DNA from 2 places in the Priestia sp. LL-8 genome. Region 2 is predicted to be linked to the other one. Evidence: a T-box and tRNA genes for the amino acid it is inferred to sense, from the RefSeq annotation. Region 2 holds a T-box; the other holds one or more tRNA genes.
What was found. A T-box is a leader RNA that pairs with one kind of tRNA and senses whether it is charged. The one in region 2 lies ahead of thrS (threonine--tRNA ligase), so its partner is inferred to be a tRNA-Thr.
Positions count from the first base shown of each region.

Region 1: it has a tRNA-Thr gene. The T-box ahead of thrS (threonine--tRNA ligase) is inferred to sense a tRNA for this amino acid. The anticodon was not compared.

Region 1 is NZ_JAZAQH010000001.1:3,721,417-3,728,932, reverse strand. Features, by position in the region: gene U9R83_RS19555 (DHA2 family efflux MFS transporter permease subunit) at 1-1,384, shown strand, start outside; gene U9R83_RS19550 (aromatic ring-hydroxylating oxygenase subunit alpha) at 1,419-2,471, opposite strand; tRNA gene U9R83_RS19545 (tRNA-Thr) at 2,681-2,753, shown strand; gene U9R83_RS19540 (ABC transporter ATP-binding protein) at 3,004-3,954, shown strand; gene U9R83_RS19535 (ABC transporter permease/substrate-binding protein) at 3,954-5,477, shown strand; gene U9R83_RS19530 (YwaF family protein) at 5,810-6,565, shown strand; gene U9R83_RS19525 (NAD(P)H-dependent oxidoreductase) at 6,688-7,209, shown strand; gene U9R83_RS19520 (hypothetical protein) at 7,234-7,516, opposite strand, start outside.
Region 2 is NZ_JAZAQH010000001.1:4,535,573-4,543,088, reverse strand. Features, by position in the region: gene U9R83_RS23735 (hypothetical protein) at 1-283, shown strand, start outside; gene nrdR (transcriptional regulator NrdR) at 527-988, shown strand; gene U9R83_RS23725 (replication initiation and membrane attachment family protein) at 1,061-2,488, shown strand; gene dnaI (primosomal protein DnaI) at 2,521-3,453, shown strand; gene ytxC (sporulation protein YtxC) at 3,550-4,410, shown strand; T-box leader at 4,471-4,719, shown strand; gene thrS (threonine--tRNA ligase) at 4,763-6,721, shown strand; ribosomal protein L20 leader region at 6,893-7,015, shown strand; gene infC (translation initiation factor IF-3) at 7,085-7,516, shown strand, end outside.

The DNA of each region.
Region 1 (7,516 bases), 810 kb from region 2:
AACGTCAACTGTCCAGTGGCTTTCTACTGGTTATATGTTAGTGAATGGTATTATGATTCCAACTACTGCTTTTTTAATTCAGCGTTATTCTGTCAGAGGGTTATTTTTAACGGCGATGACTTTATTTACAGCAGGAACAATACTCGCTGGTGCTTCGCCCGTATTTTCTATCTTGTTAACCGCTCGTATTATTCAAGCATCAGGCGCGGCCATTATGATGCCACTTTTAATGAACGTATTGCTAACAAGTTTTCCATTAGAAAAACGCGGAGCTGCGATGGGTATTTTCGGTTTAGTTATGATTTTTGCTCCGGCAATTGGTCCTACCTTATCAGGGTGGCTAATTGAACACTATGAGTGGAGAATGCTGTTCCACCTTGTTACGCCAATCGCGGCAATTGTATTAATAGGCGCTTTCTTCCTATTAAAAGACAAAAAAGAAAAAGTGGAAATCAATTTGGATTTCCTATCACTTGTGTTATCTACAATTGGATTTGGAGGACTTCTATACGGGTTTAGCTCAGCAGGGGATAAAGGCTGGGATTCTGTAGAAGTATATGGCACCATTATTGTAGGAGCTGTGGCTCTGATTTTATTTATTACGCGTCAGTTTAAGCTGAAAACACCTATGCTTGAATTCCGCATTTTTAAATATCCAATGTTTGCTTTATCATCAACGATTTCGATGGTAATTACAATGGCATTATTCTCAGCCATGCTGCTAATGCCAATTTATGTTCAAACGGTACGAGGCATTTCTCCGCTTCATTCAGGATTATTAATGCTTCCAGGTGCGCTACTAATGGGTGTGATGTCACCGATTACCGGAAAATTATTTGATAAATTTGGAGCGCGTGCACTGGCTGTAACGGGTCTAACGATTACAGCTGTTACCACGTATTTCTTCAGTAACTTAGAGCTTGATACGACGTATACAACGCTCATTACGCTTTACACGCTTCGCATGTTCGGAATGTCTATGGTGATGATGCCGGTTATGACAAACGGATTAAATCAGCTGCCGCAGCGCTTTAATCCCCATGGTACTGCGATGAATAACACGCTTCAACAAGTATCAGGAGCTATTGGTTCGGCTCTTTTAGTAACAGTGATGTCAAATCGTACAGCTACGCATGCAAGAGAGCTCGCTCAAGATGCAATGAGCGGAGCAGGAGCAGCGAATGCAACGGCAGCCGGGGCAGCTCAAATGGAAGAACAAATTGGGATGCAGGCAATGGTACAAGGAATTAACGATGCGTTTGCCGTCTCAGTAGTACTAGTGGTGGTTGCCTTAATTCTTTCATTGTTTATGAAACGCGCCACGCCGGCAAGTGAAGATGAATTAATAAAGGAAAAAGCAGGACGCGAGCAGTTTGCTAAATGAAAAAGAAATCCCCGCTGAGACAGCGGGGGTTTTTTTAGCTTGTATATCTAAAGCTTAAGCCCATTTTCTTTAATAATTTCCGGTAGCCGATGGACGTTTGATCAGCCATAATATGCGCTTCCATCTGCAGGTCTAAAGGCAAGTCTTCAGGTTTTTGGTTTTCAACCATTTCACGGTCTTCGTCAAAGACGCGAAGGTTAAAGTCATACACACCTTCAACGGGAGAATCTTTGTCAAAGTTTCGAGCGATTGGTGCGAATAAACGTGTTTCGCGGGCTGAAATAGGGGAGACTGCATTCATAATCCACAGCTCTGCGCCTTCTGGGAAGTATACTTTTAGCGTAGCTGTAAACGGCGGATAAACATCAAAGACGCGAAGCCATTTAAAATCAGGTGGATTTAAATGCTGCTGTTCTTTGGAATAATTGCTCACGGTGCTCGTATATTCTACATGAAGCCCATAGTCTGTTTCGCTTACTTTATATTTAGGCACAAAGGCGTTGTTTCGATCACCAAATGTGTCCGTGTGCACCCAAGCAAAATGAGCTACGTCTAAAAAGCCTTCCATTTGACGACCGGCCGAACCCATGATATCAAAGCTCGGACAAACAATTTGCTGAAAATCAGGGTCCTCCCACGCATCGAAGTAAGGCAGGTTATCTTGTTCTCCTGTAAGCGACGTCCACACTAATCCAAATCGTTCAATAACCGGATAGACGGCCATACACAGGCGGGGAGAAATGTTGGCATCAGGGTGAGCTGGAATCGATGTACATGCGCCGTCCGTTGCATAGCGGAAGCCGTGGTAAGGACAGACAATTTCATCATCTTCCACCCAGCCCATGCTAAGCGGGGTGCCTCGGTGAACGCATAAATCACGAGCCGCTACTACTTTGTGTGTGGTACGGTATAGAACTAGATTTACGTCTAGCAATTTTACCGACGTTGGTTTCTCTGTTACATCACTGCAGCGTGCGACGGGGTACCAATACTTAGCGAGCGTCGTCCAATCTTCCAGGCTGAACGTGCAGCCTCTTGGGTAGGGAGTTGCCGTTTTTGATTTGGTCATGGTTGGTTGTTGTTCCATCTATTTTCTTCCCTTCTTTTGTAAGCTCTTTTACTAAGGGTAATATAAAAAAAGAAAATTCACACAATTTATGTAAGGAGTTCTAACATAAAATATGGAACTTTGTAGAAAGTGCGAATTTCAAAAGATGCAAATTAGAGAATATACCAATAAAAAAATTAAAAAAGCGCTTCCTAAATGAATTTAAACGTGATATAATTTTCCAAGACGCTGGTGTAGCTCAGTAGGTAGAGCACTTGCATGGTAAGCAAGAGGTCGCAGGTTCGATCCCTGTCGCTAGCATACTAAAAAACCTTCTTTCTTGTTGAAAGAAGGTTTTTTTATTTGTGTTGGCTTTAAAATTCTTCTCCGCCTCGTGAAAAATTTAACAGTTTGATAGCCTTATTAGGATGCTGTGAGAAAACATGTGTATCTTCTTCACTATGTCTTATGAATCATATTTAGAAATATTCTTAAAAGAATGTTTATTGCCTCTAAGTATTGGGTATACGAAACTAGGGGTTAAATTTCAACAGGGAGTGTGAACGATAATTTGATTACGTTTAAGAATGTGTCAAAGCAATATCCAGACGGTACGACCGCCGTGAAAAATATTAATCTAGAAATTAAAGAAGGAGAGTTTTTCGTTTTAATTGGTCCGAGTGGGTGTGGGAAAACAACCACCTTAAAAATGATTAACCGTCTTCATGATATTACCGAAGGAGAACTATACATAAAAGATAAGCTCGTATCGGATCACAACATACATGAGCTACGCTGGAACATTGGTTATGTCCTGCAGCAAATTGCTCTTTTTCCTCATATGACCATCGCTGAAAATATAGCTATTGTACCCGAGATGAAGCATTGGAAGAAAAACAAAATAAAAACGCGCATTGATGAACTGCTTACCTTGGTAGGACTAGACCCAAAGCAGTATCGAAACCGAAAGCCGTCTGAGCTTTCAGGTGGCCAGCAGCAACGTGTAGGTGTAGCACGTGCCCTCGCAGCTGATCCCCCCGTTATTTTAATGGACGAACCCTTTAGTGCCCTCGATCCGTTAAGCCGCGAACAGCTTCAGCAAGATGTTATTAGTTTAAAAGAAAAAATCAAAAAAACATTTGTGTTTGTTACGCACGATATGAGCGAAGCGATGACGCTTGGAGATCGTATCTGCCTAATGAAAGACGGGGAAATTGTTCAAGTTGGAACCCCGGAGGAATTCATTCAAAAGCCTAAAAATGAATTTGTAAAAACGTTTATTGGAAATCAAGGAAATGCTTTATTTGAGACATTGGATATGTTTGTCAAAGAAAGTGAACAGCCAGACGTAGAACCTACTGAAGAGCTAGCTTCAACCGCCACTGTTCAGCAGGCAATGGACGCCCTTTACGACCATGAAGCAATAGCTGTGAAAAAAGGGAGCAAACGCATTGGCGTTGTAACGCGTAAAACTCTATTAGCGTTTCTTTCTGATAAAACGAAAGAAGGAGGAACGCTGTGATGAATGCACTAAGCACATTATTGGATCAACGAGGAGATGCACTGTTTCAAGCTCTTCTGGAACACATTCAAATATCAGTACTGGCTCTTGTTATCGCCGTATTAATTTCAGTGCCGCTTGGACTGTACTTAACGAGGCATGACCGCATTGCTGAACCGATCATTGGCGTAACAGCCGTACTGCAAACCATTCCTTCACTCGCTTTATTAGGATTACTGATTCCTCTTGTCGGAATTGGAACCTTTCCCGCGGTTATTGCACTGTTTTTATATTCGCTTCTTCCTATTGTACGAAATACATATACCGGAATTAAAGAAGTGGACCCATCTTTAATTGAAGCATCCAAAGCCATGGGGATGAACTCATGGAGACGATTAATCAAAGTAGAACTTCCTCTAGCGCTTCCTGTCATTATGGCCGGAATTCGTACAGCAATGGTCCTCATTATTGGCACAGCGACAATCGTGGCTCTTATCGGAGCGGGCGGACTTGGAAGCTTAATTTTGCTTGGTATTGACCGAAGCGACAATAGTTTGATTTTATTAGGAGCCATTCCAGCAGCATTATTAGCGCTTATTTTTGATGGAATTCTGCGAACGATTGAACACTCAGCTAAAAAAGGATCCAAAAAACGCTCGTTTATTATGATCATCGTATTAATACTCATTCTTGTTTCTCCGTTTGCAGCGATGAGCGCAACAAAACCAGACCTTGTTATCGGAGGGAAAATTGGCGCAGAACAAGATATTTTAATTAATATGTATAAAGAATTAATTGAAGATCAAACCGATATGAAAGTAAATCTTCGTTCGTCGCTTGGGAAAACGGTATTTGTATTTGAGGCTCTGCGTAACAAGGAAATTGATTTATACCCTGAATATACGGGTACAGCCATTGTGACGCATCTAAAGGAACAGCCGGACAGCAAAGATGAAACAGAGGTGTACAGGCAGGCAAAAGAAGGATTTCAAAAGAAATTCGGCCTTGTCTATTTAGATCCAATGAAGTTTAATAATACGTACACATTGACCGTAACAAAGGAATTTGCAAAAGAAAATAATCTAACGACCGTTTCAGATTTGGCAAACGCAACAGATAAAGTAAAAGCAGGATTTACGCTTGAGTTTAAAGATCGTGAAGACGGCTACGTAGGCATTCAAAAAGAATATGGCCTTACCTTCCCGAATATTAAAACGATGGAGCCGAAGCTTCGCTATCGCGCTGTAGAAAAAGGCGATATTAACATGCTTGATGCTTACGCAACGGATCCTGAAATCAAACAGTTTGGTCTCAAAGTCTTAAAAGACGACCAGCAGTTCTTCCCTCCGTATCAAGGAGCGCCTGTGCTTCGTGAAGATACGCTAAAAGAGCATCCTGAACTGAAAAAAATCTTAAATCAACTGGGCGGTAAAATCAGTGATGACGAAATGCGTGAAATGAACTATCAAGTAAATGCAAAAGGAAAAACGGCTGAAGAAGTTGCTCATCAATTCTTAGTAAAAAAAGGATTAATTAAAGAGTAATAACGAAGAAACAGAGCTAGGACAACAGTATGTTAGTTCAAAGAAGATCCGAATGATAAATCGTTCGGATCTTTTTATTTTAGTTGCTTCTAATAGTTGATTGGAAGGCAACGCGAAGATTCCCGCGGAAAGCGAAGCCATGCATGGAAATCAAATGCGGTGCAAGAAGTGATTCATACTCGATCATTTACTCCATTCGTACGTCTTTAGATTGGCGTCATTTCGTTATGTTTCAATCTCTTTTTAATGCGAGAGAAGCATTAATGAAAATGAACCCATGTGAACAAGCTAAAGGTACCGAATTTGTTTTCTGATAGAAGGGAGGCGCTTTTATGAATTTATTTTTTGCGTGTCATCCTGTACAACATTCCTTTCAGCTTTTTTCAGTGGAACATCTTGTAACTTTAGCCATTATCGTGATCATAGGAGCATTTATTTTTTTGTGTCGAAAGCAGCTGCGAAAAAAGAGATTTGTGTTCGTTTTGCTTTCACTCGTTCTAATTGCTTCAGAAACCGCCTACCAGGCTTGGGAAATCAGATGTCATCAGTGGTCTGCTAAAGCTTCCTTGCCTCTTCAGCTCAGTGATATAGTCGTGCTGCTGGCTGCTGTTATGCTGATAACCAAAAACAGGTTTCTTTTTAATTTTGTGTACTTCGCAGGAATCAGCAGCTCTGTTCAAGCGATGATTACCCCTGATCTTGGGGGCTATGCGTATGCCCAGTTTCGCTATGTGCAGTTTTATGTATCGCATGGCGGTGTGGTACTTGCTTGCTGTATGCTAATTGCTACCTGCAGATATGAGCCGACGTTTCGTTCTTTATGGGTAAGCGTAGTATTTGTTAATCTGTACGGAGGATTTATCTATGCCATCAACCGTTTACTTGGGGCGAATTATTTATACATGATGAAAAAGCCAGAGCACGCTTCCTTGCTGGATGTTCTTGGACCTCATCCTTTGTATTTAGTATCGATTGAAGGAATTATGATTCTTAGCTTTCTTGTGCTTTATCTGCCGTTTTGGATACATAAGAAAATCAAAGGGAAATCAATTTTGTTGAAGAGAAATGCTAATACTGGTAATTTATAAGTGTAAACTAGCTAGGATTTCCTGAATGAAAAGGAAAAAAACGACTGAACAAGCTGTTAGAGGCAAACGTAAAAAACAGAAAAGAATAAAGCAAGCACAGACATTAGAAGGAGAGTATCAAAATGAAAACACTGGTTATTTTAGCGCATCCAAATTTAGCATCTTCTCGCATTAATAAAGCGTGGGCAGAGAGATTAAAGAAAGAAGAGAATGTACACGTTCATGATTTATACGCAAACTATCCTGATTTTAAAATTGATGTAGAAAAAGAGCAGGAGTTAGTTGTTCAATTCGATCGTATTGTGTTTCAATTTCCGTTTTACTGGTACAGCTCACCAGCACTCTTAAAAGAGTGGCAAGATGTTGTATTAACATACGGATGGGCTTATGGCAGCAAAGGCACTAAACTTCATGGAAAAGAGTTTATCGTAGCTACTTCGACAGGAGGACCTGCAGAAGCTTATCAAGAAGGCGGCTACAACCGTTATCCAATGAGTAATCTGCTTCTTCCGTTTCAAGCTACGGCAAATTTAACAGGCATGAAGTTCCAAACTCCGTTTTTATTTCAAGGAGCAGGCGGTGAATTGAGCGAAAAAGTCATTCAAGATAGTGCAGAAAACTACGCTCAATTATTAAGACAATAAAAAAAGCCGCGTCACAGCGGCTTTTTAATTTACATTTGTTCGTGAAAAAGAAGTAAGCAGCTTTTGAGGAGCAATATCTAATCCTTCAATTAGCAATCCCGTCATAGCCGTTAGACTCCCGACTTCAAACGATTCCCCGGCTCTCCAAAATGCTGATTCACCTTGTTTAATGTAAATTTTCAGTCCGTTATCGCCAGCTACCCAGCCTTCGCCGTGAACGACTAAAAGAAGCTGTGGAATCGTAGCTTCTTGACGAGGTGTATAATCATTTTCTTGAAAAGATAAAAAGCTGATTTTGACATCTCCA
Region 2 (7,516 bases):
TGGAAATGCATTTAAGCAAGTGCATGAAATGTTGAAGCACATGCAAGGGATAGAGATACTTGCTGCGTATGAAGAACGAGGAGAAATTAGCTTAAACGTTGTAAAAGGAAGAAAAGCTTTTGTTGTGATTACCATTATTAACGTACGTCCTCTTGAAACCGCTATCGATTTTTCTGCTACAACAGAATCAAAAGTGATGCCGGTTGATTTTGGTTTTAGCAAAGAACTTGTACGTACGCTTTATAAGAGCTTTGATCAAAAACTTATTCCTCTTTCTTCGTAAGTTCCTTATCATTTTTGAATTTCAGGAAATAAAATGGGGAAATTCCTTTTCCTTTACTTGTATTCAAGCCTTGTTTTCTATAAGATGGAATAAAGCAAATCCTTTAATACAGCATCGTGTTTGTTAAAGGAAATGATGATAAAAATCATAATAAATGGCGAATAGCCGCCTAACATAGATGGAAATTAACTTGTATAAGAGAAAATAAAAAGAAAAACAAGGTTTATTATTGGAGCTGAGAATATGAAGTGCCCATCCTGTCATTACAATGGAACGAGAGTGCTGGACTCGCGCCCTGTAGAAGAAGGCCGCTCTATTCGTAGAAGACGTGAATGCGAAGAGTGTCACTATCGTTTTACAACTTTTGAGAAAGTAGAAGAACTTCCGTTAATTGTTGTAAAAAAAGATGGAGCGAGAGAAGAGTTCAGCAAAGACAAAATCCTTCGAGGGTTAATTAAGGCGTGTGAAAAACGCCAAGTAAGCTTAAAACAATTAGAAGATACCGTGCACGATATTGAAACAGAACTGCGCAGTCAGGGTACATCAGAGGTGCAGTCAGATGTGGTAGGAGAAATGGTGATGGAGCGATTAGCTGCTATCGATGAAGTCTCTTATGTTCGATTTGCTTCTGTATACCGACAATTTAAAGACATCAATGTATTTATTGATGAATTAAAAGATTTAATTAAGAAGGAACGACTGTAAAAGAGCTATTGAAGTATTCTTTAGGCTCTTTTTTTGTCATTTCTATTACTTTAAAAGTAGGTAGGGAACGACATGAAAGAACAACATTGGAAAGAAATGATACCGGTCGATCGTTATGTTGTTCGTTCGAACGGCATACTGCAGGAATACGACCGAAGGATTTTAACCATGCTCTATCAGCCGCTGGTGGGCACGACGTGTTTTGGTTTGTATATGACGCTATGGAGCGAGCTGGAACAAGATCGTTTATGGGGAAAAGAGTCTACACATCATCATCTAATGTCGATGATGCAAATTAATTTGAAAGCTATTTACCATGAGCGGTTAAAATTAGAAGGCATTGGTTTGTTAAAAACATATATTAAGGAAGAAGATGATGTTCGTGTGTTCATTTATGAGCTCATTCCTCCTCTTACGCCCCATCAGTTCTTTAACGATGGTGTGTTAAATGTATATTTATATAACCGACTAGGAAAATCCATCTTTCAAAAAGTAAAAAATTATTTTTCGGATTCACTCGTGGATGACCAATCGTTCAAAGATGTGACGCATTCATTTAACGATGTATTTAAATCAGTTAAAGCAACGGAGCTGGCTCCAAGTTTTCAGTCTGAAAGCAAGGATGTATTTTCTCCTGATGCTCAAACGGACTTTATGGATTCTTCAAACCGTGCTTCTATTGAGATGAGCCCGGATTCCTTTGATTTTGATTTATTTTTAGCAGGCCTAACAGATTCAATGATTTCGAAAAGGTCCATTACATCTAAAGTAAAACAAGCAATTGAAAAGCTAGCTTTTTTATATGGTATCGATCCTCTTCAAATGAAAAATGTGGTGCTCGATTCGCTAAATGAGAACGATCAAGTTGATATTGAATTGCTTAGAAAAGCAGCACAGTCCTTTTACCAATTTGAAAATGGAGAAGCACTTCCAAATCTAAGCGAACAAATTCAGCCGCCTATGCTTCGCACTATGCAGGAAAAGCAGCCGCAGACGAAAGAAGAGCAGCTCATTCAACAGCTTGAAGTGACTTCTCCTCGACAGCTTTTGATCGAGTTTTCCGGGGGAGCAGAGCCTTCAAAAGCAGATTTGCAAATGATTGAAGAAGTGATGTTTAATCAAAAGCTTTCACCAGGGGTAGTAAATGTTCTAATTTACTATGTTATGCTAAGATCCGATATGAAATTATCTAAGAGCTATGTAGAGAAAATTGCTGGACACTGGGCGCGCAAAAAGGTACAAACTGTTCAAGATGCCATGAATTTAGCTAAAAATGAACAGAAAGAATATCAAAACTGGACCGAAGCAAAGCAAAATAAAAAAACGACCGGACGAAAAATTGTGCGTAAAGAAATGGTGCCAGAGTGGCTGAGCGATGAAGAAAAAGAAGAGAAAAAGCAGCCTTCAAAAGAAGTGGACGGATTTGAAGAAGAAAAACGAAAGCTACAAGAAGAGCTCAAGCAGTTAGATCAAGAGCTAAAACAAAAGCATAAAGAATAAAAAGCAGGTATGATAGAGATGAGGTGAAAAAGATGAAGCCTATCAATGATTCACTAAATCAGTTAGTGAACAAAAAAGATTTTAAAGCACGCTTAGAAGCATTAAGAAACAGTATCCTGTCTAATCCTGAAGTTAAAACATTTTTGCAAGAGCATCGCCGTGAGTTAGATGAGCAAATGGTCGACCGAGGCCTGATGAAGATGCATGAATTTATCGACCAAAGCAAATGCTGTGACAAGTGTCCTTCTCTGCAAAGCTGTGTCAACATGGTGAAAGGATACCACCCTCAGCTGGTTGTAAAAGGCCGTAATATTGATTTGCAATATGAACGCTGTCCTAGAAAAGTACAAGAAGATGAGCGAAAAGAACAAGAATCTTTTATTCAGTGTATGTACGTGCCGAAAGAAATTTTACAGGCAACAATGTCTGATATTGAAATTGAGCAGGGAAGATTTGAAGCGATTAAACTAGTAAGAGATTTTGTGCGAGAATATGAGCCAAACAAGAAAATGAAAGCCTTATATTTACACGGTTCGTTTGGTGTGGGAAAAACGTATTTTCTTGGAGCAATTGCCAATGCGTTAGCCGAAAAGAAAGTGAAATCTACCATTCTGTATGTTCCGGAGTTTTTGCGTGAGTTAAAAGGTTCGTTTCAAGATCAAAGCTTTAATGAGAAAATAGAGTATGTCAAAAAAGTACCGGTTCTTATGCTTGATGATCTCGGAGCAGAATCCGTAACGAGCTGGATGCGAGACGATGTGCTCGGAACCATTTTACAATTCCGCATGCTCGAAAATTTGCCCACATTTTTCAGCTCGAATTTAAATTTTAAAGAGCTTCAACATCATTTGACTTATACCCAAAGAGGCGAGCAGGAAGAGCTCAAAGCCGCTCGTGTCATGGAACGAATTAAGTCTCTAGCCATTCCTGTTGAAATGAATGGAGAGAATAAACGAAATAGATGAGCAGGTCGTTTTACATTTCTTGTAACGACTTGCTCATTTTTTTGCATGTTGCCCCATATACATTAATAAAGCGTGTCCAAAGGGGGGCTATGAGGAATGAAAATATTCTTTAAATATGTAGAAGACGCAGTCGTTGTATATGAGTCTTTATGCGCGAAGCAAAGCGCTTTATCATATGGTTCACAGTGCTTGAAGCTGGTGAATAATCAGCTTTTAGTTATTGATGAGACATACAATCGAGAGGCCATTTTACAAGACATGGTGATACCTGTATTAACGCACGTGATTTTAAAAAAGAAAGAAAAAAAGATGATGGTAAACATATTAAAAGAACAATTTTTTTATTCGGAAGAGGAAGAGCAAGATTTGCTGCTTCAAATTATGGGGGGGATTATGGAAGGAGAGAGAGACGAAATTCCGCAAAAAATATTTTCTCTTCCAAGAGAATTGCTTATCCGCCAGGCGCTTCAAGACTTCTTCATTCATAATGTAACATTCACCTTTGAGTCTTTTCTCCAATTCCGTTTAAAAGAATATCAAGATCGGCTGCGCTATTATGCTGAGCTGGCGATTGATGAATATAAGCTTGAACAAGACTATCAAATTCTTATTCATCAGCTGCGTCAAGCGGCTAACGAAAGACAGTCATCTACCGGTGATGTGTACGTGATGCACTTGAATAAAAACAAGTTTGTATTGTACGACCACAACCGTAGATATGTTCCTGAACGTGAATGTGCAGCTCTAGCAGAGGCCTTTTTATCTAAACAAGAATCATTATACATAGACTCGACTATTATCGCGCCTTTGCTAAGTTTATCTCCAGCTGGTATTCATCTGTATAGCGACGAGCATGACCATGATTTTGTTTACACCATTCAAAATATCTTTCAAGAAAAAGTGATGTTATACGAAAAAAATGAATTTCCGTTTGATCAAAAGCAAAATATAACGTGAAAGGTTGATTTCTATTTTGAAAATGAATATAATAAATGCATATTGAAAAACAGCTATATGTTACAAGTTATGATGAGGACATGAGTGTATATTTACGGTTTGTAGAGAGGGAGATCCAGGCTGAAAATCTCCTAACACGGAATATATCCTTACCACCTCTAAACTTCAGTAGTAAACGAGCAGAGCCTCTAGTAATTACTGACGGAATTTCCGTTATAAAACCTCGAGCCGCTTCGGGTTCTTTGGGTTATCCAAGATACGAAGAGGAAACAAGGGTGGTACCGCGTGTATACACAACTCGTCCCTTTTTATAAGGGACGGGTTTTTTGTTTTTACAAAAAGTTTATTAGTTATGTTAAAGGAGTGGAAAGTTGTGTCAGAAGTAATCAAAATGACATTTCCTGATGGAGCTGTTAAAGAGTATCCAAAAGGATCATCAACAGAAGATATTGCGGCTTCTATTAGCCCGGGATTAAAGAAAAAAGCATTAGCAGGCAAAGTAAACGGCGAGCTGCTGGATTTACGTACGCCAATCGAACAAGATGGTAGTCTTGAAATCATTACGCAAGATGCTCCTGAAGCGCTTGAAATTATGCGTCATAGTACAGCGCATTTAATGGCTCAAGCAATCAAACGTTTATACAAAGATACAAAAGTACAGCTGGGTGTAGGGCCGGTTATCGAAAACGGTTTTTATTATGACATTGATATGGAAGAATCAATTACTCCTGAAGATTTAGGTAAAATTGAAAAAGAAATGAAAAAAATCGTTAATTCAAACATTGAAATTGAACGAAAAGAAGTTTCTCGTGAAGAAGCCATTCAACTTTTTAAAGAAGTTGGCGATGAGCTAAAGCTTGAATTGATCGATGCGATTCCAGCAGGTGAAAAGGTTACGATTTATCAACAAGGCGAATTCTTTGACCTTTGCCGAGGCGTGCACGTGCCGTCAACAGGCAAAATTAAAGAATTTAAACTATTAAGCGTGGCGGGTGCTTATTGGCGCGGAGACAGCGATAATCAAATGCTGCAGCGTATTTACGGTACAGCATTCTTTACAAAAGCAGATTTAGACGAGCATCTTCGTCTTCTTGAAGAAGCAAAAGAACGTGACCACCGTAAACTTGGTAAAGAGCTAAACTTATTTACGAACTCTCAAAAAGTAGGACAAGGTCTGCCTTTATGGCTTCCAAAAGGTGCGACAATCCGCCGTATTATCGAGCGTTATATCGTAGATAAAGAAGTGAGCCTTGGTTATCAGCATGTTTATACTCCAGTGCTTGGAAGTGTAGAACTTTACAAAACGTCTGGTCACTGGGAGCACTACCAAGATGACATGTTCCCTGCAATGGAAATGGATAACGAAGACCTTGTTCTTCGTCCAATGAACTGTCCTCATCACATGATGGTGTACAAACAAGGTATTCACAGCTATCGTGAGCTTCCAATTCGTATTGCTGAGCTTGGAACTATGCACCGCTATGAAATGTCAGGAGCATTATCAGGACTTCAGCGCGTTCGAGGCATGACGTTAAATGATGCGCATATCTTTGTACGTCCGGATCAAATCAAAGAAGAATTTATTCGTGTGGTTCGCTTAGTTGAAGCGGTTTACAAAGATTTTGGATTTGAAAATTATTCATTCCGTCTATCTTACCGTGACCCTGAAGATACAGAAAAATACTTTGATGATGATGCAATGTGGGAAAAAGCACAAAGTATGTTAAAAGACGCAATGGATGAGCTTGATCTTGATTATTATGAAGCTGAAGGCGAAGCGGCATTCTACGGCCCAAAACTAGACGTTCAAGTTAAAACGGCTCTTGGTAAAGAAGAAACGCTATCTACGGTTCAATTGGATTTCTTACTTCCTGAACGATTTGATTTAACGTATGTAGGGGAAGACGGAAAGCAGCATCGACCGGTTGTTATTCATCGCGGCGTGGTGTCAACAATGGAACGTTTTGTAGCTTTCTTAATCGAAGAATATAAAGGAGCTTTCCCAACGTGGTTAGCACCTGTACAAGTTCAAGTGATTCCGGTATCACCGACGGTTCACCTTGAGTATGCAAAAGAAGTGCAAGAACAGCTTCAGCTTGCGGGTATTCGTGTGGAACTTGATTCTCGCGATGAGAAAATTGGCTATAAAATCCGTGAGGCTCAAATGCAAAAAATTCCTTATATGCTTGTTGTAGGGGATAAAGAAGTAGAGGATAAAGCAGTAAACGTACGTAAATATGGTGAGCAGAATTCAGAAACAGTGGATTTCCAAGCCTTTTTACAAAATGTAAAAGCAGAAGCATCTCGTTAATGAAAAAAGCAGAGAATTAAAATTCTCTGCTTTTTTATGCAACATTTATAAAAAACTGTTGCATAAATGTTTTTCCTTTGATACAATAACTTTTGTTGTGAAAAAAGAACGAAATCATTGACTTTTGTCTTTGTTGATACTATAATAGCTTAAGTAATTGAATACTTGTTTATACAGAAGAAGAAGCACCCGCTTCTCACCTGAGTGACGCATAGAGCAGTTAGCAGGTACATCGTATCTTAATTAAAACGATAGAAGTGTGGGTGCAGTATGTACTCACACTTTTTTGTGTGAGTTAATAATCGGTCTAAGCAAGCGTATTCGCTCATTAAACCTTGGAGGTGGCTACTTATTAGCAAGGACATGATGGTAAACGAGGGCATTCGAGCTCGCGAAGTTCGTCTAATTGATCAAAACGGTGAACAATTAGGAATTAAATCAAAAAATGAAGCATTAGAAATTGCTTCACGAGTAAATCTTGACTTAGTAATGGTTGCTGCAAATGCGAAACCGCCGGTATGTCGTATTATGGACTACGGTAAATTCCGCTATGAGCAACAACGTAAAGAAAGAGAAGCTCGTAAAAACCAAAAAGTTGTAAACTTAAAAGAAGTTCGTTTAAGTCCAACAATTGATGAACATGATTTTAACACTAAACTTCGTAACGCACGCAAGTTCCTTGAAAAAGGTGACAAAGTGAAAGCGTCTATTCGCTTTAAAGGTCGTGCCATTACTCATAAAGGGATTGGCCAAAAAGTACTTGAACGTTTTTCACAAGCTTGCGAAGATGTAAGT